4 regions of the Hydrogenophaga sp. GW101-3F08 genome follow, and region 4 is predicted to be linked to each of the others. Evidence: predicted binding sites of a transcription regulator. Region 4 holds the regulator's gene; each other region holds the start of a gene.

Region 1 (7,253 bases), 520 kb from region 4:
CGCGCGCGGTGTTGGGGTTCTTGGCGACGAAATCGGCCGTGGTGCCCAGCACCTTTTCGGGGTGGTCTTTCCAGATGTCCTGCGTGGTGTTGGCGGTGATGCCGATGCCGTCCATGATGGCGCGGTGGTTCCAGGGCTCGCCGACGCAGAAGCCGTCCATGTTGCCCACGCGCATGTTGGCCACCATCTGGGGCGGGGGCACCACGATGGCGCGCGCGTCCTTCATCGGATCGATGCCGGCGCTGGCCAGCCAGTAGTAGAGCCACATGGCGTGGGTGCCGGTGGGGAAGGTCTGGGCGAAGGTGTATTCGCGCTTCTCGGTGGCCATCAGCTTGGCCAGCGAGGGGCCGTCCACGGCGCCTTTTTCCGCCAGCTTTTTCGACAGTGTGATGGCCTGGCCGTTCTGCTGCAGGTTCATCAGGATGGCCATGTCCTTCTTGGGCCCGGCGGTGCCGAGCTGCAGGCCGTAGATCAGGCCGTAGAGCACGTGGGCGAAGTCCAGCTCACCGTTGACGAGTTTGTCGCGCACACCGGCCCAGCTGGCTTCCTTGGTGGGGATGATCTTCACGCCGTATTTCTTGTCCAGGCCGAGTTCGGCCGCCATCACCACGCTGGCGCAGTCGGTCAGGGGGATGAAGCCGATCTTGACCTCGGTCTTTTCCGGCGCGTCGGAGCCGGCGGCCCAGACGCCGCTGTGGCCCAGGGTGGAAAAGAAGGTGGCGGTGGCCGCACCCTTCTTGATGAAGTCGCGGCGCGAGGCCTGGGCCGGGGTGCCGGCGTCGGCCGGGCTGGCGGCAGCGATCGGGGTGGTGGTGTCTGCGGTCATGTCCAACTCCTTGCTGATGAAAAAAATCGGTGGCCAAAAACAAAACGGCGCCCATTTCCTGGCCTGCGCTGCGCTGGCTGGAAATGGACGCCGTTGTCCTGTGTCTGGGAAGACTTCGGGGTTTGCGCCGCCGTTGGCGCAGGTCCCGTTGCTGAGTACTAAGCAGAGACCGTGCCAGGTCTCGGGTTCTGCAGCGGTTCGACGGAAAGATCTTTGTTATTGAAGGAAAAAAGAGATTCTCGGCGTCACCGGATGTCGGCGAAACGGGGCTGGAAGGGGCGGGGACCCGGTGCGGGGGCTTCAGCTTGGTGCATCGGCCCTGAGGGGGCACGGGTTTTGTGCGCCGCAGCACGGCAGCGCCGTGCGCACCGGTTTCAGCGCCGCCGTTCGGGCAACACCTCGGCCATGGACAGCACCGCTTCGGCCACGTCGATGAGGCGGCGGTTCTGGTTCATGGCCATCTGGCGCAGGGTCTTGTGGGCTTCGGTTTCGCTCAGGTTGCGGTGCGCCATCAGCAGGCCCTTGGCGCGCTCCACCAGCTTGCGCTCGTTGAGGCTGGCGCGCACGGTGTCGAGCTCGTCGCTGATGGCCTGCAGGCGGCGCGCCTGGTCCTGCACCAGGTCGAGGATGGAGCGGTCGAGCTGCGCGCCGTAGCCCTGCGCCGGGCCGGGCCCGCTCACGTGCTCGGGCACCGGGTCGTGAAAGAACGAGAGTGCGTCGGCCGGCTCGGTGGCGGCGGGGTGCAGGCTCTGGAAGGCCAGCAGCTCGGCCAGGGCGGCCTGGGTCTTGTGCTCGCACAGGCGCTGCAGGCTGTCGGCAAGCCGGTCTTCCACCGTTTTCATGCGGTCCATGCGCAGGCTGCAGCAGTCGAACCAGGGCTGGCTCTGGTTGGCGTCGAGCGCGCTGCCGTGGGGGGCGGTGCACAGCACGCGGCGCATGCGCTCGAGTTCGGCGCGGGCGGACACGGTGTCGCGGTCGGCGCTGGCCCAGAGCGTGGCCAGCTCGTCGCTGGCGAATTCCTTGAACACCTGCAGGCAGCGCTCCTGCGAGTCGATCAGGTGCAGCAGGCGCTGCTGCTCGGCACCGCTGGCCAGGCCGCTGGCGAACAGGGCCGAGCCCGTGGCGCGCTCCTGGCCGGCGAATTCCTTGCCCTGCATGAAGTTGAACAGGGCCACCAGCTGGCGCGAGATGGCGGGGTCGCTGGCGCTGTCGGCGGCTTCGAACACCACCGCCAGCAGGGCGGCGATCAGGCGCACCAGGGCTTCGGTGGATTCGCGTGCCGTCCAGGCCTGGGTGTCGATGCGCTCGCGCAGGGCGGGCAGGGCGTCCAGCCCCTGCAGCGCGTAGGCGATGCGGCTGAACAGGCGCGCGCCGTGGCCCAGGTGCGCGGCCTGGGTGTCCAGGCTGTCGAAGCAGCGGCGCAGCTCGGCTTCGGTGGCCTGGCAGTCGGCGATCTGCTGCTGGCGCGGCTCGGCGAAGCGGGTGCCCTGCGAGCCCAGAAACAGGTTGGACAGCCCACGCTCGCGCTGCAGGCCGTGGATCAGCCGGCCGGTCACGTTCACCAGCGCGCTGGTGAGCGAGAGCTGGCGCAGGGCGTCGATCTCGCAGCGCTTGGCGGCGATGAGGAAATTGAGGCCCGATTTCAGGGGCAGGGCGGTGGGGGTCATGCAAAGCGGGGTGCAGCAATATTCGTGCCCCACCACGGTGCGGACCGGTCGCGCCCGGTGCGGGCGCCAGGTTTGTCAGCCCAAGGCCGTGGCCAGGGGCGCCTGCTGGCGGGCGGGTGGGGGCGCGAGCTGGGCGCGCAGGCCCACCACACCACCCACCACGATGAGGGCCGGCGGCTTCACGCCATGGGCCAGCGCGAGCTGGGGCAGGTCGGCCAGGGTGCCGGTGATGCAGCGCTCCTCGGGCAGGGTGGCTTTTTCCACCAGCGCGGCCGGGGTGTGCGCCGGCAGGCCGTGGGCGATCAGCTGGCGGCAGATCTCGGGCAGGTTGTGGACGCCCATATAAAGCACCACGGTCTGGCGGGGACGGGCGAGCATGGGCCAGTCCATGTCGAGGCCGCGCGCGTCGCGCGTGTGGCCGGTGGCCAGCACGAGCGCGCAGGCGTGGTCGCGGTGGGTGAGCGGTATGCCCACCGAGGCGGCGGCGCCCTGCGCGGCGGTGAGGCCGGGGACCACGGTGAAGGGGATGCCGGCCGCGGCCAGCGCCTGGGCCTCTTCGCCGCCGCGGCCGAAGATGTAGCCGTCGCCGCCCTTGAGGCGCAGCACCGCGCGCCCGCTGCGCGCGAGCCGCAGCATGAGTTCGATGATCGAGGCCTGGGGCAGGGTGTGGTGTGACGACTCCTTGCCCACGTACACGCGGTCGGCGTCGGGCGGCAGGAAGTCCAGCACGGCCGGGCTCACCAGGTGGTCGTACAGCACCAGCTTCGCGGCCTGCAGGGCCTTCACCGCTTTCAGGGTGAGCAGCTCGGGGTCGCCGGGGCCGGCGCCCACCAGCGTCACCAGGCCGGGGGGGCGGTCGTTGTCGGCGGCGCCGGCCCCGGGCCAGCCCGGGGCCAGCCAGTGGCCGTGTTCCATCACGCTCATGGGGTTCTCTCCTTGTTATGTGTGTGCCACCCATTGTTCTTGGGGGTAAACCCTGAGTCCTTGAACCAGTTCAAGGACAAGGCGCGCACACCGTCCGACGATGCATGCAGCTCGTTGACCGGCGATGGACAGCAGCCAGGCGAGCGGGTCTGACACCCCTGGAGGGCAGAGGGCCACATCCACAGCTGATCCGAGACGGAGAGAAAAAACCCATGAAACCCACCAAGATCATCCTGAGCTCGCTCGCGATGGCGGCCATGCTGGTTGCCGGCGCCCTGCACGCGCAGGACAAAAAGGGCGTCAGCCAGCCCGAGGCCAACTACCAGGCGGGCAGCTCGCCCATGGGCGCCGAGCCCATGGTGCAGAGCGTGAACCCCAAGGCGCCGCCCATGACGCAGGCCGAGTTCGATGTGGCGCGCAAGGTGTATTTCGAGCGCTGCGCGGGCTGCCACGGCGTGCTGCGCAAGGGCGCCACCGGCAAGCCGCTCACGCCCGACATCACGGTGGGCAAGGGCACCGACTACCTCAAGGTCTTCATCGCCTACGGCTCGCCGGCCGGCATGCCGAACTGGCAGACCAGCGGCGAGATGAGCGAAAAAGAGGTGGACATGATGGCGCGCTACATCCAGCACGAGCCGCCAACCCCGCCCGAGTTCGGCATGGAGCAGATGAAGGCGACCTGGAAGGTGATCGTGCCGCCGGAGAAGCGGCCGACCAAGAAGATGAACAACTTCAACATCACCAACATCTTCAGCACCACGCTGCGGGACACGGGCGAAGTGGCGCTGATCGACGGCGACACCAAGAAGATCATCAACATCGTCAAGACCGGCTACGCGGTGCACATCTCGCGCCTGTCGGCCTCGGGCCGCTATTTGTTCGTGATCGGGCGCGACGCCAAGATCAACATGATCGACCTGTGGATGGAGCTGCCCGACAACGTGGCCGAGATCCGCACCGGCCTGGAAGCGCGCTCGGTGGAAACCAGCAAGTACAAGGGCTTTGAAGACAAGTACGCCATCGCCGGTTCGTACTGGCCGCCCCAGTTCGTGATCATGAACGGCGACACGCTGGAGCCGCTGAAGATCGTGGCCACCCGTGGCATGACGGTCGACAAGCAGGAATACCACCCCGAACCGCGCGTGGCCTCCATCGTCGGCAGCCACTACAAGCCCGAGTTCGTCGTGAACGTGAAGGAAACCGGGCAGACCCTGCTGGTGGATTACTCGAACATCGACGCGCTCAAGGTCACCACCATCGGCACCGCGCGCTTCCTGCACGACGGCGGCCTGGACTCCACCAAGCGCTACTTCATGGTGGCGGCCAACAACAGCAACAAGATTGCGGCGGTGGACCTGAAGGAAGGCAAGCTCACCCAGCTGATCGACGTGGGCAAGATCCCGCACCCCGGCCGCGGTGCGAACTTCGTGCACCCGAAGTTCGGCCCCGTGTGGTCCACCGGCCACCTGGGCGACGAGACCATCTCGCTCATCGGCACCGACCCGGTCAAGCACCCGAAGAACGCCTGGAAGGTGGTGCAGACGCTCGCCGGCCAGGGCGGCGGTGCGCTGTTCATCAAGAGCCACCCGAAGAGCCAGCACCTGTACTCGGACACGCCGCTGAACCCCGACCCGAAGCTCTCGCAATCGGTCGCGGTGTACGACATCAACAACCTCGAAAAGGGGTTTGTCGTGCTGCCGATCGCCGAGTGGGCGGGCATCAAGGACGACGGCGCCAAGCGCGTCGTGCAGCCCGAGTTCAACAAGGCGGGCGACGAGGTGTGGTTCTCGGTGTGGAGCGCCAAGAACAAGGAGAGCGCGCTGGTCATCGTCGACGACAAGACGCTCAAGCTCAAGGCCGTGATCAAGGACCCGCGCCTGATCACGCCGACGGGGCACTTCAACGTGCATAACACCCAACACGATGTGTACTAACTCCCCCCTGCGCCGCTGACGCGGCTTCCCCCCTCCGTGGCGCGCCTGCGGCGCTTCGAGGGGGGACGGCCCCTGTGGCCCGGCGAAGCCGGTTCCACGGGGCCCCTGGATGAAGTCACTTCGTTGTTGGGTTGTTTCCTCTTTCATCTGGAGAATTCCATGAAATCTCTTCTTTCTGCTGCTGTGATGGCGGCGTTCGCGCTGACGTCCGGCGCTGCTTTTGCTGACGGCGAGGCGGCCCTGACCAAGTCCGGTTGCATGGCCTGCCATGCCAAGGACAAGAAGCTGGTCGGTCCTGCGTTCAAGGACATTGCGGCCAAGTACAAGGGGCAGGACGTGGCGGCCAAGCTGTTCGAGAAGGTCCGCAAGGGCGGCTCGGGGGTGTTTGGTCCGATCCCCATGTCGCCCAACGGGGCGGACAAGATCGGCGATGGCGACCTGAAGGACGCCATCGCGGTGATCCTGAAGTCCTGATGCGGAAGGCATGACCGTGCGCTTCGCCGTTGTCCTGTCCGCACTGCTGCTGGGGCCTGTGCTGGCCCTGGCACAGACCACACCCGATGCATCGCGTTCGCGCGAGCTGGTGCGCATGGTGCGGCAGGACTGCGGCTCGTGCCACGGCATGCGCCTGACCGGTGGTCTGGGACCGGCGCTGACGCGCGAGGCCTTGGCCGATGTTCCTCTGGACAGCCTGGCCGCTGTGATCTTTCACGGCCGGCCGGGTACCCCCATGCCGCCCTGGCGGGCGATGCTTAGCGAGCCCGAGGCGCGCTGGATCGCACAACGCCTGCTCCAGGGCTTTCCTGAAGAAATGGTGAAAGCACCATGAAGCGCCGTGAATGGCTGGCCGCTGCGGCCACCCTGTCTTCTTTCGCCGCGCTCGGCGGTCTGGCGGGTTGCGCCACGCCCGTCTTGCGTGGCACCGGCGACCTCGGCGTGGTCATCGGCCGCGCCAACGGCACGCTCTACCTGGTGGACACCACGGCGCAGGCGTTGATCGGCGAGGTGCCCGGCCTGGGCGACCTGTCGCACGCCTCGGTGGTGTTCTCGCGCGACGGCCTGTTCGCCTACGTGTTCGGGCGTGACGGCGGCCTCACGCAGGTCAACCTGCTGGAGCGGCGCATCACGCGCCGCGTCATGCAAGCCGGCAACTCGATCGGTGGCGCCATCAGCGCCGACGGCACGCTGGTGGCGGCGCAGAACTACACGCCCGGCGGCGTGAAGGTGTTCGACGCGCGCACGCTGGAGCTGCTGGCCGATATTCCGGCCGAGTACGCCCCTGGAAAACGGTCGCGCGTGGTCGGCCTGGTCGATCTGCCCGGCCGCCGTTTCGCCTACAGCCTGTTCGACGCCAACGCGATCTGGGTCAGCGACTGTTCGGACCCGAAGCATCCCCAGACACAGAAATTCGAGGCCATCGGCCGCCAGCCCTACGACGCGCTGGTCACGCCCAACGGCCGCCACTACATCGCCGGCCTGTTCGGCGAAGACGGGCTGGCCCAGTTGGACCTGTGGGCAGAAGATTGCCCCCAGGTCAGGGCTGCGCCCAGCCCGCCCCCCGAGGGGGGCAAGGAAACTTGGGGCGGCCCGGCGTTTCCTTGTCAGCCCAAGGTCCGGCGCATCCTCGGCGGCTACGGCAAGGGCCAGGAGCCGCTGCCGGTCTACAAGATGCCGCACCTGCGCGGCTGGGCCGTGGCCGGGCGCCGCGCCTACCTGCCCGCCATCGGCCGCCACGAGGTGCTGGTGGTGGACACCGAGACCTGGGCCGAGGTGGGCCGCATCCCCGTGGCCGGTCAACCGGTGTTCGTGATGGCGCGGCCCGACGGGCGCCAGGTGTGGGTGAACTTCGCCGTGCCCGACTACCACCGCGTTCAGGTCATCGACACCCAGAGCCAGCAGATC
Region 2 (7,253 bases), on a different contig from region 4:
CCACGGCATCCTCGGTTCAGGCACGCGCGCCGGGAAAGAGGTTTGAAAACATGGGAGGGTGAGCGTAACCCAGAACACCGCAGGGCCGGCTTTGCCGGACTGCAGGTGTTGCCCCCTCAGGGAGGTGACGCGAAGCTGCGCTGAGGGTGCTCCTCTCTGATCATGTCCACCGCCTTCTCGGCCATCATGATCACCGGCGCGTTCGTGTTGCCGCCCACCACGCTGGGCATGACAGAGGCGTCCACCACCCGCAGTCCCGCCACGCCGTGCACCCGCAGGCGCGCGTCCACCACCGCCCCGGCGTCCGGGCCCATGCGGCAGGTGCCCACCGGGTGGTAGATGGTGTCGGCGTGGTTGCGGATGAACTGCTCAATCTGCGCATCGCTCTGGGCCTGGGCGGAAGCGCGAGACTCGACGCCGCCGTGGCGCGCGAGCGCGGGTTGCTGCAGCAACTCGCGCATGCGCTTGAAGCCGCGCACCAGGCGCGCCGTGTCGTCCGCGTCCTGCAGAAAGGCCGGGTCGATCAGCGGCGCCACCTGCGGGTCGGCGCTGGCCAGGCGCAGCGTGCCGCGGCTCCTGGGGCGCAGCAGGCAGACGTGGCAGGAATACCCGTGGCCCAGCACCGTCTTGCGGCCATGGTCCACCAGCTTGCCCACCACGAAGTGCAGCTGCAGGTCGGGGATCGCCTCCTCGGGACGGCTCTTGATGAAACCGCCGGCTTCGGCGAAGTTGGTGGTGAGTGGGCCACTGCGCTGGCGCCGCCACTCAAAGAGGCCCTTGACCATCTTCACCACGCCCGGCCAGGACAGACCGAACAGGTCGGTGACCTTGGGCGCGTTGACCACCATCACCACGTCCACGTGGTCGTGCAGGTTGGCACCCACGCCCGGCAGGTCGTGCACCACGCCGATGCCGTGTTCACGCAGGTGATCCGCCGGGCCGATGCCCGAGAGCATGAGCAGCTGGGGGGAACCGAAAGCGCCGGCGCTCAGCACCACTTCGCCGCCGGGTTTCAGGCGCAGGCTCTGCAAGGCGCCGCGCCCGGCATCGGGCCGGTACTCGATACCCACGGCACAGGGCCGGCCGTCCACCACCTCGGTGAGCACCCGCGTGGTCAGCGCGTCGGTGATCACGTTCAGGTTCGGGCGGTTCCGGTGCGGCGTCAGGTAGGCCTTGGCGGCGCTGAAACGTTCGCCGTTCTTGTGCGTCACCTGGTAGGGGCCGATGCCCTCCTGCTCGGGGCCGTTGAAATCGGTGTTGAGCCGGTGGCCCGCCTGCTGGCCGGCTTCGATGAAGGCGGGCAGAAACGGATTGGGCGAACGCAGGTCCATCACGTTGAGCGGCCCGCCCTGGCCATGCCAGGCGTCGGCGCCGCGCTCGTTGTGCTCGGCGCGCTTGAAGTACGGCAGCACATCGGCGAAAGACCAGCCCGGGTTGCCTTCGGCGGCCCAGGCGTCGTAGTCCTGCGCGTGGCCGCGCGCGTAGATCATGGCGTTGATGGAGCTGGAGCCGCCCAGCACCTTGCCTCGGGGCTGGTAACCGCGCCGGCCGTTGAGGCCCGGTTGTGGCACGGAGGCATAGCCCCAGCCGTTGAGTTCGTACTTGGCCATCACGGCCAGCCCGGCCGGGCAGTGGATGAGCACGCTCTTGTCGGCGGGGCCGGCTTCGAGCAGGGCCACGCGGACCTGTGGGTCTTCGCTCAGGCGCGAGGCCAGCACACAGCCGGCGGAACCGCCGCCCACGATGAGGTAGTCGTACATGTTGTTGGGTCTCCTGGGGCTGGTGCGGAAACGGCGGGTCACACGGACCGCCGCGCCCAGCGACTGGCGGCAAGGTAGCACAGGGCCCGGGCACGCGGGTAGGCGTGCCAGCCTAGAGATGATGGCGTTCATGACGCCTGCGGGACCGACGCGCCCCAGGAACCGGGCGGCGAAGGACCGACAATGGCTTTTTTCGCCATTTCAGGAGTGAACACCACATGAGCAGCATTCAAACCGTGGGCATCATCGGCTCGGGCACCATGGGCAACGGCATCGCCCAGGCTTGCGCCGTCAGCGGCATCCGCGTGGTCATGGTCGACATCGCGCAGGCCGCGGTCGACAAGGGCCTGGCCACCATCGCCGGCAGCCTGGACCGCCTGATCAAGAAGGACAAGATGACCGCCGCCGACAAGGACGCGGCGCTCGCGCTCATCCAGGGCTCGACGAACTACGACGACCTCAAGGGCGCGCAACTGGTGATCGAGGCCGCGACCGAAAACGAAGGCCTCAAGGTCAAGATCCTGCAGCAGCTCGACGGCCTGCTGGCACCCGAGGTGATCGTGGCCACCAACACCAGCTCGATCAGTATCACCAAGCTGGCCGCCGCCACGCAGCGCCCCGACCGCTTCATCGGCATGCACTTCTTCAACCCCGTGCCCATGATGGCGCTGGTGGAAATCATCCGCGGCCTGCAGACCAGCGACGCCACGCACGACGCCGTCAAGGCGCTGGCCGAGGCGCTGGGCAAGTCGCCCATCACGGTGAAGAACGCGCCCGGTTTCGTGGTCAACCGCATCCTGGTGCCCATGATCAACGAGGCCTTCTTCGTGCTCGCCGAAGGCCTGGCCACGCCGGAAGACATCGACGCCGGCATGAAGCTGGGCTGCAACCAGCCCATCGGCCCGCTGGCCCTGGCCGACATGATCGGGCTGGACGTGTGCCTGGCGGTGATGAACGTCTACATGGCCGAGTTCAACGACAGCAAGTACCGCCCGGCGCCGCTGCTGAAGGAAATGGTGGCCGCGGGCTGGCTGGGCCGCAAGACCGGGCGGGGCGTGTACACGTATTGACCCCCCGCGCCGCCTGCGGCGTCACCCCCCAGGGGGCGATGCCTGCGGCCCGGCGAAGCTGGTTCCGCGGCATCCTGGGTTCGGGCACGTGCGCCAGAGGCTTGGTTGTCAGGCAGGGGCTCCGTAGGTTCGGCTGTCGGGCAGGTGCGCCGGAGGCCTGGTTTGCGTTTTGCAGCTCATCGGAAGCCCGCTTCGGCGGGCTTTTTGTTTGCGCCAAATCAAGTGGCGGCAGCGTGGCGTTTTCATAATGGAACCACCTTTTTTGGGGAGTTCCACATGTGCGCCGCCTCCACGTCCGCCGTCTTCGCCGCCACCGCCGTCTTCGAGTTCCTCGACAGCACACACCGGGAAATCCAGCAGCAGCTGCGGCAGTTGCACCAGCTGGTGGACGCGATCGAGAGCGGGGGCCTGAACCAGGCCACCCGCGAGAAGGCGCGCCGGGTGCTGACCTACTTCAACGGCGAGGCCCGGCAGCACCACCTGGACGAGGAAAAGCACATCTTTCCCTCGCTGCGGACCAGCCCGAACCCCGAGGTGGTGCAAGCCGCCGAGCACCTGACGCAGGACCACGGCTGGCTGGAGGAAAACTGGCTGCAGATCGCGCCCTCGCTGGAGGCCGCCGCCAACGGCAACCTCTGGTTCGACACCCAGGAGCTGCGCCATGCGCTCGACGTGTTCGAGGCCCTGTACCTCGACCACATCGTGCTGGAGGAGGCCATCGCCTACCCGGAAGCCAAAAAACGGCTGGCCGCTTACGACACCGCGGGCATGGGCCGCGAAATGGCGCGTCGCCGCACGCTGCTGCGCCCCGAGGTGCTGGCCAGGGCATGAGGCCCCGCCCGTCCGTTCCGAAGCAGCCGGCTCAGCAACCGCCCCTTGGCACCGGCGGGCCACCGGCATGTCCCCGGGGCTCCACGGCCACCATTCGCCGCGTAAGATGGCCCCAGGCCCGGGGCGCCCGGGCCGTGTTGAGACGGGATGTTTGACCCATGAGCGCGTTCGACTTTGACCTTTTCGTGATCGGCGGTGGCAGTGGTGGCGTGCGCGCCGCGCGTATGGCCGCGCAGCGCGGTGCCCGTGTGGCCCTGGCCGAGACCCTGGGCACCGACGGCCTGGGCGGCACCTGCGTGAACGTGGGCTGCATCCCGAAGAAGCTCTACAGCTACGCCGCGCACTACGCCGACGCTTTCCACGAGTCCCTGGGCTTCGGCTGGGAATTCGGCGCCCTCGACCCGAGCGGCAAGCCCGCCCTGCCGACGCTGAACTGGGCCACGCTCAAGGCCAACCGAGCGCAGGAAATCGGCCGCCTCAACGGCGTCTACAGCAATCTGCTGCGCGGCGCGGGCGTCACGGTGTTCGACGGCTTTGCGCGCGTGCAGGGCGAACACGGCGTGGGCCTGGCCACGATCAACGCCGACGGCAGCCCCGGCCACCAGAATTTCACCGCCAAGAACATCCTGATCGCCACCGGCGGCACGCCCCACGTGCCGCACTTCGTGGGTCGCGAACACGTCATCACCTCCAACGACATCTTCGACCTGGAGCCGTTCCCGCAGCGCCTGCTGGTGGTGGGCGGGGGCTACATCGCCTGCGAGTTCGCCTCCATCTTCAACGGCCTGGGCTCGCACGTGACCCAGCTCTACCGGGGCGAGCAGGTGCTGCGCGGTTTTGACGACGAGATCCGCCATTTCGTCGCGGCCGAAATGCTCAAATCCGGCGTGGACCTGCGCCTGAACGCCGGTGTGGTGGACATCCACCGCACGGCCGACGGCCTGCGCGTGGAACTCGAGGGTGGCGGCGAGGTGCTGGCCGACGCCGTGCTCTACGCCACCGGCCGCGTGCCCAACGTGGCAGGGCTGGGGCTGGAGACTGTGGGTCTGGCCCAGGGCGCGCAAGGCGAGATCGTGGTCGATGCGCACTACCGGACCAACGTGCCCTCGATCTACGCCGTGGGCGACGTGACCAACCGGATGCAGCTTACGCCGGTGGCGCTGGGCGAGGCCATGGTGGTGGTGGACCAGGTGCTCGGCCCGGTGGCCGGCAAGCCCGCGCGCGAGATGAGCTACGAGTTCGTCCCCACCGCCGTCTTCACCCACCCCAACATCGGCACCGTGGGCTACACCGAGGCCGCCGCGCGCGAGACATTCGGCCAGATCACGGTGTTCCGCAGCGAGTTCAAGGCGCTCAGGCACACGCTCTCCGGCAGTACCGAGCGCACGCTCATGAAGCTGGTGGTGGACAGTGCGAACGACCGCGTGGTGGGTCTGCACATGGTGGGCGCGGAGGCCGGCGAGATCGTGCAAGGCTTTGCCGTGGCCATGAAGGCCGGTGCCACCAAGGCCGTGTTCGACAGCACCATCGGCATCCACCCCACGGCGGCAGAAGAGTTCGTGACCATGCGCGAGCCCGTGAAGAACTGACCCCCACGCTCCACCGCTGCGCGGGTCGCTGCCCCCGAGGGGGCCGCTTCGCCTTGGGGCGGCCCGGCGGCGAATCTGCTGACCCCCACGCTCCACCGCTGCGCGGGTCGCTGACCCCCGAGGGGGCCGCGTAGCCTTCGAATCGCTCACATCCCGTACAGAAAGGCGATGCCCAGCGCGGTGTGCGCCCACAGCCCCGGTGCCAGCCAGGCCAGGTAGCGCACACCGCCCACCAGGCCCGCGGAGACGCTCTTGCTCAGCGCATGCACCGCCAGCGCCAGCATCACGGCCCGTATCGCGGCGCCGTCGGACGTGGGCAGGGTGGTGGCGAACACCGCCGCCAGCGTCGAATGCAGCTCGACCAGCGCGCCCAACACGGTACCGGCCAGCAGCCCGGCAGGACCCAGCCAGAGGCTGAGCCCGTGCACCATCGCCTGAACACCCGAGAGCAGCGCGGCCACCGCGGCCGCCCCCTTCAGGCTGAACATTCGCTCTTCATCGTCGGGTCGCGGCGCGCCGTCGGCCGGCGCCGCGGGTTCGGCGGCGCCGGCCGCCTCCGGCGCACCGCGGTGTGGCGATGGTGGCCGTGCTCGATACAAAGCCCGAGGCCAGCGCCGACAGCGTCACCGCGTCACGGGCCTGCAACAGCCGGCGGCTCAGGTGGGCCAGTGCCTGCACCGCCAGCAGCTGGACCAGGGTGTGTGGGTTGAGCACCGGGCCCCACAGCGGCCGGTCGGGCATCCAGGGCAGCGCCATCAGCACCAGCGCGGCCAGCACGATGCCGTCGCGCACCTCGGCCGGGCGCAGCCAGTGGCGCGCGAAGCGGTGCAGACGCTCGCGTCCGGCCAGCAACGCGGTCAACCCGGTGGCCAGCGCGGCCGCCAGTGGCAGGCTCCAGACACACAGCACGCCGATCAGGTAGGTCAGCAGCAGCGCCACCTCGGTGGTCACGCCCGGGTCGTCGCGGCGGTCGCGCCAGTAGGCCACCACCCCCAGCGCCGCCACGAAAACCGCGCCCGCCACCACCAGACCGCTGGTCTGCGTGAGCGCCGCCGCCGCACCGGTGACGCAGACCAGCGCGAAGGTGCGCAGCCCGGCCAGCGCACGACCCGGTCCCTCGCCTTTTCTGCGCTCGCGCTCGATGCCGATCAGAGCCCGCAGCCCAGCGCCGCGGCCAGTGTGGCCGCGGCGCTGGACCACCCGTTGCCATTCAGCAGCGCCGTTGCGGCGGTATCGGTCATCAAGGCTCCGGATCGGTAGGGGCATGGTGCCGGCCCGGCGGACCGACACGGTGCGGCGCCACAATAGCGCCATGCACAAGACACCCGACTTTACCGCCCCGATGTTCTACCGCGACCCGGCCCAGGCGCTGGCCCAGGTGCAGCGCATCTACCAGGACAGCGTGGACTTTCTGCGCCAGACCATGCGCGATTTCGTCTCCGGGGGCGACTTCGCGCACGCCCACGTGCGGGCCTGCTACCCCTACGTCCGGCTGCACACCCACAGCGTCTCGCGCAAGAACAGCGCCCCCCACAGCCCGCCGGTGAACCGGCTGAGCTACGGCTTCGTGGCCGGCCCCGGCCGCTTCGAGACCACGCTCACCCGACCCGACCTGTACGGCGACTACTACCTGGAGCAGTTCCGCCTGCTGCTGGCCAACCACGGCGGCGAGCTGGAGGTGGGCACCAGCGCGCAGCCCATCCCGATCCACTTCTCCTTCGCCGAGCACGACCACGTGGAAGGCAGCATGGGCCCGGAGCGCCGCGCGCTCATGCGCGACGTGTTCGACCTGCCCGACCTGACCGTGATGGACGACGGCATCGCCAACGGCACGCACGAGCCGCGCCCCGGTGAAGCGCACCCGCTCTCGCTGTTCACCGCGCCGCGTGTGGACTACTCGCTGCAGCGCCTGCGCCACTACACCGGCACCGCGCCCGAGTGGTTCCAGAACTTCGTGCTGTTCACCAACTACCAGTTCTACATCGACGAGTTCATCCGCCTGG
Region 3 (7,253 bases), on a different contig from region 4:
AGCGCGGCGCGGCACTTGATGCGCCCGGCCACTTCGAGCGCGGCGATGGCCTCCAGCGGCGGCAGGGCGATGATGGCCAGGTCGGCGCGGGTCTGCGCCAGATCGGCCAGGGTGCCGGTGGTGTGGATGTCCAGGAACACCAGCGTGCCCTTGAAGCGCTGCGCGCGCAGCGCGCCCAGCAGCCCCCGGGCTTGCGGGGTCTGGGTCTCGGGCTCGTCGGACTTGCCCGCGAACACCGCGATGGTGTCGGGCTGGAACAGGGGGGTGAGGTAGTGTTTGTCCATGGGGCTCTCGCGCCGGTGGTGCACGCGCCCTTGGGTCCTCAGGTGACCCGGGCGCCGGGCTGGGGCAATGGGGGGTCGTTCTGGCTGGAGATCATGCGCCCCGTGCGAAGGTTTCGTGCAGCGGGGAGTGGGGGAATGGGGTTTTCAGGTGCGCCGCGCGGATGGGGGGCAAGCGGTGTCCGGGTGCTCAGGCCAGACCGGTCAGGCTGGCGGCCATGGCGCGTTTGAACGGGGTGAAACGCTCGCCCAGGCCCACCATGGCGTGGCGCAGCCAGCGCGCGGGCGTCTGTTCTCGGGTGTAGAGCGTGGCCACCGCGTGCGTGGCCAGGTACAGTCCTCGGCTGGCGCGCTGGTGGGTCTGCTGGTAGCGTTCGAGCAGGGCGGGCGAGGCGATGTCCTGGCCCTGCTGGTGCGTGGCGATCAGGGCGCTGGCCAGGGTGTCGATGCTGCGCAGGCCGAGGTTGAAACCGTGCGCGGTGACCGGGTGCATGCCCACGGCGGCGTCGCCCACGGCGGCGAAACGCTGCGCCACCAGGCGGCGCGCCCACACACCCACCAGCGGGTAGGCGTGGCGCGTGCTGGCCAGCCGCATGGCGCCGAGCTGCTGGCCGAAGCGCCGCGTCATGGCCTGGCCGAAGGCCGTTTCGTCCAGCTCCAGCAGGGGCTGCAGTTCGTGGCTGGCCAGGGTCAGCACCACCGAGGAGCGGTGCTGGCCGGTCCGGGGGCAGGGGTTCATGGGCAGCAGCGCCAGCGTCTGGCCGTGGTCGAACCACTCCCAGGCGGTGGCGTGGTGGGGCTGCTCGTGCGTCATGTTGCAGACCAGCATGGTGCGACCGTAGTCGTGCATGTCGGCCGGGATGCCCATGGCGCGGCGGGTGCTGGAGTGGCGGCTGTCGGCGGCCACGGCGAGCCGGGCGCTGAGCGTCTGGCCGCTGCCCAGGGTGACCTGGGCGGCGCGCGCGTCGGTGTGGATGCGCACGACCTGTTCGCCGCAGCGCAGCTCGGGCGGCGGGCCGTCGCCGGCGCCGTCGGCCAGCGCGGCGGCGAAGGCGGCGCGGCGGATGTGGTGGTTGGCCACCAGGTGGCCGAGCTCGGAGCGCGGGCTCAGGCGGTGGCTGATCAGCATGCGCGCCTGGTTCGGGCCACAGCCGCCGTTGAGCACCAGGGCGTCTTTGAGCGGCGCGACGTGGGCCTCGCCCAGCAGCGGCCAGATGCCGAGCTGGCGCAGCAGCTCGGCGCTGTGCTGGGTCAGGGCGATTTCCCGGCCGTCGAAAGCGGGGTCCTGCAGCGACTCGCGGGGCTGCTGTTCGATGAGGCAGCTGCGCAGACCGCTGCCGCGCAGCGCACGCGCCAGGCACAGGCCGGCGGGGCCCGCACCGATGATGATGAGGTCGAAGTCCATGGCGGGGCAGCTTATCGGCTGGCCGCCGGGTGCGGATTGACTCAGGTCAAGTGAAACAGCCCCGGCGTGCCGGGGCTGTGGTGGCAACGGGGCGCGCGAAGGCGATCAGCTGCGCGGTTGTGCCGGGCTGTCGCAGCCCATGCCCCCCATGCCGTGGTGGCCGCCCATGCCCCCACCGTGGCGGCCCATGCCGCGCTCACCCTTCATGCCGGCGTGGCGAAAGCCGCCATGGGCCTGGGCGTCGAACACCTTTTGCTGCTCGGGCGTGAGGGCCGCGTAGAAGCTCTTGGTGGCGTCGATGCGCTTGGCCATCTGCGCGTCGCGCTCGGCCCTGAGCGCCTGCATCTTGTCCAGGCGCTGCGGCGTGGTCAGCTTGGACCAGTCTTCACGCGCGCCGGCCATGGGGCCCCGGGGCTCGGGGGCGGTGCGCGCCACGAAGGCGCTCCAGGCGGCTTCCTGCTCCGGGCTGAGCTTGAGTTCGGCCTTGAGCTGGGCCTGGCGCTCGGCCATGCGTTTGTGCATGCGCTCCATGCGCTGGGCGTGGCGTTGCTCGGCTTGTTGTGCGTCGGGGGTGCCGGCTTCGACGCGCTGCGCCATGTGCTGGGCGCGCATGTCGCTGGGCACGCCAGCCGCGCCCTGGGCGATGGCGGTGGCCGAGATGCCGACAAAGGCGGTGGCGAGGGCGGCGGCGATGAGGGCGCGTTTCGGGGACAGTTTCATGATCACTCCTGGAGATGCTGATGGACCTGGGCTTCCACAAGCGAGGGTTGCCGTGGAGTGATGCCAGTGTGGTCGCCGCGTGTTTCTGCCTTGTGCGGCTGTGCTGCCGCTCTGTAAAGATTTGTTCCGTTTCCCTTGGGAAAAATATGTGTTTACTTTTCTACAAAAATGAAGAATAGTAAACATCATGTTTTGGATATCCCTCATCACCAGCCTGCCCACCGAGAACACCACCGTGCGCATGCGGGCCTGGCGAGCGCTCAAGGCCTCGGGCGCGGCGGTGCTGCGCGACGGTGTGTACGTGCTGCCCGAAACCGGGACCTGCCGCGCCACGCTCGACGGCCTGGCGGCCGATGTGCGCGACGCCGGCGGGACCGCCCTGGTGCTGCGCATGGAGGAACCGCCGCAGGCGAATTTCCGGGGTCTGTTCGACCGCAGCGTGGACTACGCCGCCCTGCTCGCCGAGGTGGCCCGGGTGCGCCAGGCGCTGGGCACGGACAAGCCGCTCGATGCGCTCAAGCAGGCACGCAAGCTGCGCAAGGCCCTGGGGAGCCTGGGCGAGATCGACTTTTTCCCCGGCGAAGCCCGCCGCCAGGCCGAGGCCGCCGTGGTGGAGCTGGAGCTGGCCTGCGCCCGCGCGGCGGCCCCCGACGAGCCGCGGGCCGTCGAAGGCCCCATTGCCCGCCTGGCGCTGGCCGATCACCAGGGCCGCAGCTGGGCCACCCGGCAACGGCCCTGGGTGGACCGGCTGGCCAGCGCCTGGCTGATCCAGCGCTTCATCGACCGGCAGGCCCGCCTGCACTGGCTGGCCGACCCGCGCGACTGCCCCGCCGATGCGCTGGGCTTCGACTTCGACGGCGCCCGGTTCAGCCACGTCGGCGCCCGCGTCACGTTCGAGGTGCTGCTGGCCAGCTTCGGGCTGGAGCAGCCGGCGCTGGTGCGCCTGGGCCAGCTGGTGCATTTCCTCGACGTCGGCGGCGTGCAGCCGCCCGAGGCGGCGGGCGTGGAAAGCGTGCTGGCCGGGCTGCGCGACGCCATCACCGACGACGACCAATTGCTGGCCACGGCCCACGCCGTGTTCGACGGCCTGCTGGCCAGCTTCACCCCAGGCGACCCCCCACCATGAACCCCACGCCCACCGCCGAAGCCGGCCTGGCGCCCCCCGAGGCGGCCAGCTTCTGGCAGGCCTTTGCCTTCTGGCTCAAGCTCGGCTTCATCAGCTTCGGGGGGCCGGCCGGGCAGATCGCCGTGATGCACCAGGAGCTGGTGGAGCGCCGGCGCTGGATCTCGGAGCGGCGCTTTCTGCACGCGCTGAACTACTGCATGCTGCTGCCCGGCCCGGAGGCGCAGCAGCTGGCGACCTACATCGGCTGGATGCTGCACCGCACCTGGGGCGGCATCGTCGCCGGGGTGTTGTTCGTGCTGCCCTCGCTGTTCATCCTGATCGGTCTGTCGTGGGTCTACATCGCGTACGGCGATGTGCCCTGGGTGGCCGGGCTGTTCTACGGCATCAAGCCCGCGGTGACGGCGATCGTGTTGCAGGCGGCCTACCGCATCGGCTCGCGGGCGCTGAAAAACCGCTGGCTCTGGGGCATCGCGGCGGCCTCGCTGGTGGCGATCTTCGCGCTCAACGTGCCGTTCCCGGCCATCGTCGCCGCCGCCGCCCTGGTCGGCTACGTCGGGGGCCGGATGGCGCCCCGGCACTTCGCCACCGGTGGCGGCCATGGGCAGAGCGGCGCCTCGTACGGCCCGGCGCTGATCGACGACCACACCCCGCCACCGGCGCACGCCCGGTTCCGCTGGAGCCGGCTGGCGGGGGTGGTGGTGGTGGGCGCGGTGCTCTGGGCCGTGCCCATGGGCCTGTTGACGGTGCTGCTGGGCTGGCAGCACACGTTCACGCAGATGGGCTGGTTCTTCACCAAGGCGGCGCTGCTCACCTTTGGCGGGGCCTACGCCGTGCTGCCCTACGTGGTCCAGGGCGCGGTGGGGCACTACGGCTGGCTCACGCCGGTGCAGATGATCGATGGCCTGGCCCTGGGCGAGACCACGCCGGGCCCGCTGATCATGGTGGTGGCTTTCGTGGGCTTTGTCGGCGCCTACGTGAAGGCGGTCCTGGGCCCCGAGGCCCTGTTCCTGGCCGGCGCGCTGGCGGCGACGCTGGTGACCTGGTTCACCTTCCTGCCGTCGTTCCTGTTCATCTTCGCGGGCGGGCCGCTGGTGGAGTCCACCCACGGCGACCTCAAGTTCACCGCACCGCTGACGGCCATCACCGCCGCGGTGGTGGGCGTGATCGCGAACCTGACGCTGTTCTTCGGTTACCACGTGTTGTGGCCCCAGGGTTTCGCCGGGCCGTTCGATGCGGTCTCGGCCCTGATCGCGCTGGGCGCGGCGGTGGCGCTGCTGCGGTTCAAGCGCGGGGTGATGGAGGTGATCGCGGCTTGCGCGGTGTTGGGGTTGTTGTGGCGCTTGTGGGGATGAGCGCGTCTGTCCGTTTCAAGGAGTGAACCATGGATGCCATCTCGGTGGATGAACTGTCCCGGCTGCTGCGCGGCAACCCCGCGCCCGTGCTGCTGGATGTGCGGCGGGAAGCGGCCCGTGTGGAGGCGGGTGCCCAGATCGCGGGTGCGATCTGGCACGACCCGGCGCACTGGCTGGATTGGAAAGACAGCCTGGTGCCGTCGCCCGGGCCGGTGGTGCTGTACTGCGCACACGGCCTGGAGATCGGCCAGGGTCTGGCCGCGGCCCTGCGCGCCATGGGCGTGTCGGCTTTCTTCCTGCAGGGCGGTTTCGCCGGCTGGCAAGCGGCGGGGTTCCCGGTGCAGGCGCTGACCGGGGCCACGCCCTCGGGCTCACAGTGGGTGACGCGCGAGCGCCCCAAGATCGACCGCATCGCCTGCCCCTGGCTGGTGGCGCGTTTCATCGACCCGCGGGCGCGGTTTCTTTTTGTGCCCGCGGCCGAGGTGCTGCGGGTGGCCGAGCAGACCGGGGCCACACCGTTCGACATCCCCGGGGTGGCGCTGAGCCACGTGGGGCCGCTGTGCAGTTTTGATGCCTTCCTGGAGCGCTACGACCTGCAGACGCCGGCCCTGCGGCAGCTCGCCGACATCGTGCGCGGCGCCGACACCGAGCGGCTGGACCTCACGCCGCAGTCGGCGGGGCTGTATGCGCTCTCGCTCGGGCTGTCGAAGCGCTTCGCCGACGACCAGGAGATGCTCGGCCATGGGATGGTGATGTACGACGCGCTGCACGCCTGGTGCGAACAAGGGCAGGGCGAAACCCACCGCTGGCCACCGGCGATGTGAGCCCGCCGGGGCCGGGATCGCGCACCCCCTCAGAGCTGGGCCAGATCGTCCAGGATGGGGCAGTCGGGCCGCTCGTTGCCGGGGCAGTGGCACAGCAGATCGCCCAGCGTGCGCTGCATGGCCTGCAGCGCCTCGATGCGCTGGGCCAGCTCGTCGTGGTGCTTCTGCGCGATGCGCTTGACGCTGGCGCTGCTGCGCCGGCGGTTGTGCCACAGGCCCACGAGCTCGGCGATGGCGTCCAGGCTGAAGCCCATGTCGCGCGCGCGCCGGACGAAGCGCAGCGTGTGCACGTCGGCCAGGCTGTATTGGCGGTAGTTGCTGTCGGTGCGGGTCACCGCGGCCAGCAGGCCGAGCGACTCGTAGTGGCGCAGCATCTTGGGCGAGATGCCGCTGAGCCGCGCGGCGGTGCCGATGTTGACCGGCCAGGCGCTCACCGCCGACAGCGCGGCGTCGCCCGCGTCGGCGGGTTCGAGGGCACCGGCGTCGGTTTTCATGCCGCCACCGTGTAGCCCTCTTCGCGGATCGCTTCGGCCACCGCCTCGCGCGGCCGATCGGTCTGCACCTCCACCCGGTTCTGGCCCCGGTCGATGCGCACCTCGGCCTGGGGGTCGAGGCTGCGGATGGCGGTGGTCACGGCCTTTTCGCAGTGGCCGCAGGTCATGCCCTGCACGGAAAAGATCTGGTTCATGGGGTGCTCCTGGTTGGGGGAACGGTATCTTCAGGCTTGACACCGTGTCAAGGTCAAGCCCCCGACGATACACCTCGCGATACACCTTACCGCTTGACCTTCCCACGGGGGGAAAGCTTATGCTGCGGCTTTGGCGTTACCCCCTGCGCCGCTGCGCGTCTCCCCCCAGGGGACCACGCCAATGGCCCGTCCCGAGCTTGTCCAAGGGCGGTTCCACGGCGTGTGCTTGAACAGATCCCATGAACACAGCAACCCTAGAAGCCCCGAACCTTTCTTCCTCGTACCAGCTCGATCTGGGGGTGGGCGGCATGACCTGCGCCTCCTGCGTGTCCCGGGTCGAACGGGTGCTGAAGAAGCAGCCGGGCGTGAGCGCGGCCAGCGTGAACCTGGCCACCGAATCGGCGCGCGTCACCCTGAGCGGCGCGCAGGACGCCGAGACCGTGGCACGCATCCGCCGCGCGGTGCGCGACGCGGGCTACGAGCCGCGCGCCCTGGAGGCCATGGACGCCGACGTCGGCGAACACTGGATGAGCGTTCCGCTGGACCTGTTGCCGGTGCTCGCGGGCCTGCTGCTCTCGGCGCCGCTGGCCCTGCCCATGGTGGGCGACCTGTTTGGCCAACACTGGATGCTGCCGTCGTGGCTGCAGTTCGCGTTGGCCACGCCGGTGCAGTTCTGGCTCGGTGCGCGTTTCTACAAGGCCGGCTGGCACGCGCTCAAGGCGCTCACCGGCAACATGGAATTGCTGGTGGCCATCGGCACCACGGCGGGCTGGGCGCTGTCGACCTGGCTGTGGTGGCGCGCCGAGCCCGGCGAGATGGTGCACCTGTATTACGAGGGCTCGGCGGTGGTGATCACC
Region 4 (7,253 bases):
CAGCGATGAATGGCATCGCACCCACCTGACCAACCCACGCGATGTGGTGCCTGAATCGAACATGCCCGCGTACGCATTCCTTGGCGAGAAAGCGGTGAATGCGGACGTCATGCCCAAGCGCATGGAAGTGCTGCGTACGCTCGGCGCGCCTTACACCGACGAAGAGATCGCACAGTCGGTCGAAGCTGTGAAGGGTAAGACCCAGATGGAAGCCGTGATCGCCTATCTGCAGGTGCTGGGCACCGCTCGCAGCGCCAGCCGCCCGGCTGCCGAGGCGGCTCCGGCACCCGCTGCTGCTGATGTGACTCCGGCGGCCGAGGCTGCAGCGCCTACCGCTCCGGCTGTTGAGCCAGCGCCCGTCGCGGCGACTGGTACCAAGCAATAACCGCGGAAGGCCCACCATGGACATCAACGATCTGCGCAGCATCGTCACGGTGGTCAGTTTGCTGACCTTCGTGGGCATCGTGGTATGGGCCTGGTCCAAACGCAACCAGGCCAGCTTTGACGAGGCAGCCCAACTGCCCTTCACTGACGACTAAACCGCGGCACCAACAAGAGAAACATCATGAGCGACTTTACAAGTGATTTCTGGCACCTCTACGTGGGCGGGTTGACACTGGTCAGCATCATCGCCTGCCTGATCCTGCTTTGGATCAGTGGCACCACGAAGGCGAACACCCATGCCGACAACACCACCGGTCACGTCTGGGACGGCGATCTGGCGGAAATGAACAACCCGCTGCCCAGGTGGTGGGTCTATCTGTTCATCATCACGGTGCTCTTCGCGCTGGCCTACGGTGCGCTGTATCCCATGTTTGGCAAATTCCAGGGTGTACTGGGCTGGAGTTCGCAGGGGCAGCACACCTCCGAGGTTGCAAAGGTGGAGGCGGCCATCGCCCCGATATACGCCAAATTCAACGGCATGACCCCGGAGCAGATCGCTGGCGATGCGCAAGCCATGGCCATTGGTGAGCGTCTGTTCATGAACTACTGTGCCCAGTGCCATGGTTCTGATGCCCGTGGAGCCAAGGGCTTTCCCAACCTGACCGACGGTGACTGGCTGGGCGGTGGTGACCATGCGACCATCAAAAAGACGATTGCTCAGGGCCGTATCGGTGTCATGCCCCCGATGGCTGCTGCCGTGGGCAGTGCTGAAGACGTGCGCAACGTGGCGAACTACGTGCTGAGCCTGTCTGGCAGTCCGCACGACTCCGTGCGAGCCTCCCAGGGCAAAGAAAAGTTCGCTGCCTGTGCGGCCTGCCACGGCATGGATGGCAAAGGGATGGCGGCGGTGGGTGCTGCCAACCTGACCGATGGTACGTGGCTGCATGGCTGGGGTGAAGAAGCCATCATCCGCGCTGTGAACAATGGATTCACCAACCAGATGCCCGGGCAGTCGGCCTTGCTGAACGAAGCGCAGATCAACGTGCTCGCGTCCTACGTCTGGGGCATGTCGAACAAGCCCGCCAATTAAGGCAACCGAGGAGGCTGTGTGGTCGCTTTGACCGCGCAGCCTTTTTTCTTTCACCAACCACGGGTTCCTCGTGACTTCCGCCACGCCAGACGTCAGCAGCAGCAAACCGATCATTCCCATCACCCCGGAACCATCGCAAGGAGATGCTGCCGGCGACGAGGTGATGGTTTCTCTGTACGCTTCTCGCCAGAAAATTTACCCGCGCTCGGTCGCTGGTCTGTTTTCCAAATGGCGGTGGATTGCGGTCTGGATCACGCAGATCGTGTTTTACGGCTTGCCCTGGCTGGAGTGGAATGCGCGTCAAGCGGTGCTCTTCGATCTCGAAGCGCGCCGCTTTTACATTTTCGGCCTGGTGCTCTACCCGCAGGACTTCATCTACCTCACGGGGCTGTTGGTCATTTCGGCGCTGGCACTGTTCCTGTTCACGGCCGTGGCAGGGCGCCTGTGGTGCGGCTACGCCTGTCCACAGACGGTCTACACAGAGATATTCCTGTGGATCGAGAAAAAGGTCGAAGGTGACCGGTCCGCGCGCATGCGGCTCGACCAGTCACCCCTGTCGGCCGCCAAGTTCAGCAAGAAGTGGATCAAGCATGCGCTCTGGATCTTGTTTGCCCTTTGGACCGGCTTCACGTTCGTGGGCTACTTCACGCCGATTCGTGAGCTGACCTCGCTGTCCCTGGCGGCGTCCCTCGGCCCTTGGCAAACCTTCTGGATCTTCTTCTACGGGTTTGCCACCTATGGCAATGCCGGCTTCATGCGCGAACAGGTCTGCAAGTACATGTGCCCCTATGCGCGCTTCCAGAGCGCGATGTTCGACAAGGACACGATGATCGTCACTTACGACGAGAAACGTGGTGAGCCGCGTGGACCGCGTTCCAAGAAGGCGGACCCGAAAGCCCTGGGCCTGGGTGCGTGTGTGGATTGCACCTTGTGTGTGCAGGTCTGTCCCACCGGGATCGACATTCGAAAAGGCCTGCAATACGAGTGCATCGGTTGCGGGGCTTGCATCGATGTCTGCGATGAGGTGATGGACAAGGTGGGCTATCCACGTGGCCTCATCAAATACTCCACGCAAAATGGCATGGCGCAAGGGTGGAGCACCCGGCAGATGATCCGCCGCGCGATGCGCCCACGGGTCCTGGTGTATTCCGGCATTCTGCTGACCATCACCCTCGCCGTGATGATCAGCCTCTTCTTGCGCACCCCCCTCAAGGTCGACGTCATTCGTGATCGCGGCGTGCTGGCTCGCATGGTGGAGCAGGGGCGCATCGAAAACGTGTTCAGGCTGCAGGTCATGAACGCGACCGAAAGCACGCAGCGCTACGTGATCAGCGTGTCGGGGTTGCAGGGCATCACCATCGCGTCGGAAGCCGAGATTGAAGTGTTGCCCACGGAAGTCCGGTCTGCGGTGCTGCGGGTGCAGGTGCCACCCGATACGGCACCCAGCGGGTCCCACCCGATCCACTTCGAGATCCGGTCCACAGGGGATGAGGCATCCCAGGTAACCGAAAAAGCAGCCTTTCTTATCCCGCGCTGAAATGCGGACGTCGCCCATCCACCGACCACTCTGGAGTCTTCAATGAATACCGCAACCCTCAAAAATCCGGACCCTAAGCCTTCTGTCTCCTGGTGGCGCGTTCCCCACATGTGGCTGGTGGTGGGGGGACCATTGCTGGTGGTGGTCGCGAGCATCATCACCGCCGTCATTGCGGTGAAGGGCGCCGATCCCGTGCTCGACAAGGAAGACTACGAGCGCAACCTCCAGGTCGCGCGGTCGCTGCAAGGGCAGGCCCGCATTGACGCGCTGATCCAGCTGCAGCCCGCCCACCAGGCGCGCAATCACGCGGCCTCACCGGTGGTTCCAACCGACGAATAGGTGTGTGATGATCAAAGCTTCGTGAGGCGCATCACGACAACCTCCGAGTCAGCGACAGAACCCAAGGAGACAAAACAATGTGGGCTCAGCGATGGATGTGGATTGCATGGCCGGCTTTTCTGGTGGCCGCCGTACTGGAGATGATCGTGTTTGCCATGGTCGATCCCAGTGATCTGCACTGGTTCGGGCAACCGCTGGAGATGTCCAGGCAGGCCGTCTATACGATGGCCTTCTTTGTTTTCTGGCTGGTGACCATGGTGTCGAGCTCACTCACAGCGCTCTTGTCCATGTCCCCGTTCGAGGTCAACCGTTGTCCCGTTCCGTTGGAGGAGCGACCTCGCGACTGTGCCAAGAACGGTTCGTGTTCCTGAAGCAGTTTGTTGCTCAAAAATCAAGCCCCGCCCGAGCAGTCTCGGCGGGGCTTGGTTTTTGGGGTATGCCGGATGCGGGCCAGAAGCCGCTGCCTGAGTTCAGCGACAGGACTGTGGGTTGACGATCTGTTTGAGCGCGTCGGTGTTCTTGATGTGAACGTAGCGTTGCTTGACCTCGATCGTGCCTTCCTCGACGAACTTCGAGAACGTGCGGCTCACCGTCTCAAGCTTCATGCCGAGGTAGCTCCCGATTTCTTCCCGGGTCATGCGAAGAATCAGCTCCGACTGCGAGAAGCCTCGGGCATGCAGGCGCTGTACCAGATTGAGCAGGAAGGCGGCCAGCCGCTCTTCCGCCCTCATGCTGCCCAACAACAACATGACGCTGTGATCGCGCACGATCTCACGGCTCATGATCTTGTGCACATGGTGCTGCAGGGTTGTGAACTCTCTCGACAGCTGCTCGACATCGTCAAACGGCATGACGCAGACCTCGGCGTCCTCCAGCGCAATCGCATCGCAGGAATGGTGGTCACTGACGATGCCGTCCAGACCAATGATTTCGCCTGTCATCTGGAAGCCCGTGACCTGGTCCCGGCCGTCAGCCGTGGTCACACAGGTCTTGAAGAAACCTGAACGAACCGCATACAACGAGGTGAATTTGTCACCGGTGTTGAACAGCGCCGCTCCGCGCTTGATCCTGCGTCGCGAAGAAATCACGCTGTCGAGCTTGTCCATCTCTTCGGAATTCAATCCCATGGGTAAGCACAACTCGCGCAGGTTGCAGCTTGAACAGGCGACTTTGATGCTATGAACGTCCATATTTTTCCCGGAATTGCAGCCCGAGCTTACCCCATGGTTCCGCAGCCTGTCGAGCGAGCATCGGTTTCCAGAGACGGGAACTCAGGGTCAACCCGAGTATGACGGGTGGGCTTGATCAAGATCAAGGGGCTCGCCCTGTGCATGATGCACAGTAAAGCTGAAGAACTGGAGAATTGTTTGTGAGTCATGCCATTTCCAACGAATTGCTCAAGCGATTCGACGTCCCCGGACCGCGTTACACCTCTTATCCGACCGCTGATCGTTTCGTTGAAGCCTTCACCGAGCAGGACTATGTCCAGGCGCTGGAGCAACGCCGGGCCGGGTCGATGGCGTTGCCCCTGTCTCTCTACGTGCACATCCCGTTCTGCGAGTCGGTTTGTTACTACTGCGCCTGCAACAAGGTCATCACCAAGCACCATGAGCGCGCCGCCGAGTATCTGCGCTACCTGTCGCGTGAAGTCGATCTTCAGGTCCAGCATTTCGGTCAGGGGCACAGTGTTTCACAGTTGCACCTCGGTGGCGGCACACCCACTTTCCTCTCGGACGCCGAACTCGAAGACCTCATGGCCATGATCCGGCGAAACTTCACACTGGTGCCAGGCGGCGAATACTCGATCGAGGTCGATCCCCGAACCGTCACCGACCAGCGCCTGCAGACCCTGGCCAGACTGGGTTTCAACCGCCTGAGCTTTGGCGTGCAGGACTTTGACCCCGCTGTGCAAAAGGCGGTCCACCGCGTACAGCCGGCCGAGCAGGTGTTCGCGCTGGTGGACACGGCGCGCAAGATCGGGTTTGAGTCGGTCAATGTCGATCTGATTTACGGCCTGCCTCTGCAGACGCCCGAGTCGTTCTCCCGCACGCTGGCGCAAGTCAATGCCCTGCGCCCGGATCGCATTGCGCTCTACGCCTATGCGCATCTGCCCTCGCGTTTCAAGCCTCAGCGACGCATCATCTCTGCGGAGCTTCCCAGCGGCGGTGACAAGCTGTCCATGCTGTCGGCCTCGCTCGATGCGCTGATGGGCGCTGGATACGTTTATGTTGGCATGGATCACTTTGCCTTGCCGACCGATGCGCTGGCCGTGGCCAAGCGGCAGGGGCGCTTGCACCGAAACTTCCAGGGTTACAGCACCCAGCCAGACTGTGACCTGATCGCGCTGGGTGTTTCGGCCATCGGTCGCATTGGTGCCACCTACAGCCAAAACGCCAAGACGCTGGAGGAGTATTACGACGCGCTCGATCAGGGGCGACTGCCGATCGTGCGCGGGTTGGCCTTGACCCGCGATGATCTGCTGCGCCGGTCGGTGATCATGTCCATCATGTGCCAGGGGCAGCTCCAGTACGAGTCGATCGAACTTGGACACCTGATCGATTTCAAGACGTACTTCGCGCGCGAACTGGAGGCGCTGGCCGGGTTGGCCGAACATGGGCTGGTCACCATCGACGACAGTGGTGTGCAGGTGACGGCCACGGGCTGGTTCTTGGTGCGGGCCATTGCCATGGTGTTCGACAAGAACCTGCAGGTGGACCAGGACCGGGCACGTTTCTCCAAGATCATCTGATCGCTTGTTCGACTCGAAGCCCGAAGCACCCTGGGCTGCCGACTGCGCTACAGTGCCCTCATGCAGACTTCAATGGCGATCACGGCCCTTTTCATGGGGCTGGCCGGCGGGCCCCACTGCGTCGCCATGTGTGGCGCGGCCTGCGCAGGCATCGGTCGTGCCGCTGGTGAGCGGAGCACGCGCGCCTTGTGGACGTTCCAGCTCAGTCGCATGGTCGGCTATGCCTTGTTCGGTGCCTTTGCCGCCGGCTCGGTGCAAGGGCTGGCATGGTTGGGCACGAATACCACCGCCATACGTCCGGTCTGGACCATGTTTCATGTCGGGGCGTTGGTGCTGGGGGCCGTGCTGATCTGGCAGGCGCGCCAGCCGGCATGGATCGAAAATCTGGGGCAAACCGTCTGGCGCAAAGCCAGGCCCGTACTGACCACATTGGGGCAGCGTGCTCCGGTGGTGCTGGGCGTTGCCTGGGCACTCATGCCTTGTGGCCTGTTGTATTCGGCGCTGTTGGTGGCGTCGCTCTCGGCCAATGCGCTGGAGGGCGCGGCCATCATGGCGCTGTTCTCCCTTGGAACCTCTGTCTCGCTGACCGCTGCACCGTGGTTGCTGCTGCGTCTGCGTGGTGGCCGCTCGGGCGCATGGGGAATCCGTTTGGCTGGATTGGCGCTGGCGGCCACGTCTGGCTGGGCGCTGTGGATGGGCATCACGCATCCGACAGGGCTGTGGTGCGCTTGACTTTGTTTCAGGTCGCTTAAGTTCATCGTTCTGGAAGCGTTGCCAACACCGGGCCGAGTCGGGCGCGATGGCAAACGCAATTTTCTGTGATGTAGTCAGTGGTTCCCCCGTGAACGGCACGGCAATGGCCATCATTGCTGATGGGGCATGACGTAAATACACCCGCCCGCGAGGCCGTCGAATCGATGGCCGCCCATATTGGCTGCGTGTCGCGGACTTGCTCGAATGGGGCAAGCGCGGAGAGATCGATGCCGGCCTGCGCGATGGCTTGACCGGCGGCGAGCGCGAGCGTCTCACGTCATGCTTGGAACACGCCGATGCTTGTTGCGTGCGGAATAGGTCGCGCAGGGGGCCGAGGGATCCGATGTCCTGTCAAGAGCAGAACCCTGAAAGAAAGAAGAAGGGACTCTGACCATCTCAGG

What was found. Region 4 encodes FNR, which switches genes on or off when oxygen is low (the NO sensors DNR and NnrR bind a similar motif). Its sites were predicted from a motif close to TTGATNNNNATCAA; they were not measured.
Region 1: the regulator FNR is predicted to act here: its motif matches at 3,478-3,491, upstream of cobA (uroporphyrinogen-III C-methyltransferase).
Region 2: the regulator FNR is predicted to act here: its motif matches at 3,039-3,052, upstream of AC07YZ_RS10880 (hemerythrin domain-containing protein).
Region 3: the regulator FNR is predicted to act here: its motif matches at 1,723-1,736, upstream of ubiM (5-demethoxyubiquinol-8 5-hydroxylase UbiM).

The regions. Positions count from the first base shown of each region.
Region 1 covers NZ_JBWKZP010000002.1:275,632-282,884, forward strand. The annotation lists gene AC07YZ_RS06955 (CmpA/NrtA family ABC transporter substrate-binding protein) at 1-826, opposite strand, end outside; gene AC07YZ_RS06960 (nitrate- and nitrite sensing domain-containing protein) at 1,201-2,472, opposite strand; gene cobA (uroporphyrinogen-III C-methyltransferase) at 2,569-3,417, opposite strand; gene AC07YZ_RS06970 (cytochrome D1 domain-containing protein) at 3,630-5,351, shown strand; gene AC07YZ_RS06975 (c-type cytochrome) at 5,511-5,825, shown strand; gene AC07YZ_RS06980 (c-type cytochrome) at 5,836-6,180, shown strand; gene AC07YZ_RS06985 (cytochrome D1 domain-containing protein) at 6,177-7,253, shown strand, end outside.
Region 2 covers NZ_JBWKZP010000003.1:301,086-308,338, forward strand. The annotation lists gene AC07YZ_RS10870 (GMC family oxidoreductase) at 117-1,760, opposite strand; gene AC07YZ_RS10875 (3-hydroxybutyryl-CoA dehydrogenase) at 1,979-2,830, shown strand; gene AC07YZ_RS10880 (hemerythrin domain-containing protein) at 3,107-3,661, shown strand; gene gorA (glutathione-disulfide reductase) at 3,820-5,250, shown strand; gene AC07YZ_RS10890 (hypothetical protein) at 5,397-5,738, opposite strand; gene AC07YZ_RS10895 (MgtC/SapB family protein) at 5,746-6,564, opposite strand; gene AC07YZ_RS10900 (AMP nucleosidase) at 6,563-7,253, shown strand, end outside.
Region 3 covers NZ_JBWKZP010000008.1:55,566-62,818, forward strand. The annotation lists gene AC07YZ_RS18945 (bifunctional acetate--CoA ligase family protein/GNAT family N-acetyltransferase) at 1-284, opposite strand, end outside; gene ubiM (5-demethoxyubiquinol-8 5-hydroxylase UbiM) at 472-1,686, opposite strand; gene AC07YZ_RS18955 (Spy/CpxP family protein refolding chaperone) at 1,792-2,406, opposite strand; gene AC07YZ_RS18960 (chromate resistance protein ChrB domain-containing protein) at 2,594-3,532, shown strand; gene chrA (chromate efflux transporter) at 3,529-4,884, shown strand; partial or broken gene AC07YZ_RS18970 (rhodanese-like domain-containing protein) at 4,914-5,201, shown strand; gene AC07YZ_RS18975 (chromate resistance protein ChrB domain-containing protein) at 5,232-5,708, shown strand; gene cueR (Cu(I)-responsive transcriptional regulator) at 5,738-6,202, opposite strand; gene AC07YZ_RS18985 (heavy-metal-associated domain-containing protein) at 6,199-6,396, opposite strand; gene AC07YZ_RS18990 (heavy metal translocating P-type ATPase) at 6,636-7,253, shown strand, end outside.
Region 4 covers NZ_JBWKZP010000002.1:798,822-806,074, forward strand. The annotation lists gene ccoO (cytochrome-c oxidase, cbb3-type subunit II) at 1-385, shown strand, start outside; gene AC07YZ_RS09365 (cbb3-type cytochrome oxidase subunit 3) at 402-539, shown strand; gene ccoP (cytochrome-c oxidase, cbb3-type subunit III) at 566-1,474, shown strand; gene ccoG (cytochrome c oxidase accessory protein CcoG) at 1,545-3,011, shown strand; gene AC07YZ_RS09380 (nitrogen fixation protein FixH) at 3,054-3,350, shown strand; gene AC07YZ_RS09385 (hypothetical protein) at 3,428-3,721, shown strand; gene fnr (fumarate/nitrate reduction transcriptional regulator Fnr) at 3,821-4,540, opposite strand; gene hemN (oxygen-independent coproporphyrinogen III oxidase) at 4,720-6,099, shown strand; gene AC07YZ_RS09400 (sulfite exporter TauE/SafE family protein) at 6,172-6,831, shown strand; partial or broken gene AC07YZ_RS09405 (IS3 family transposase) at 7,005-7,126, shown strand.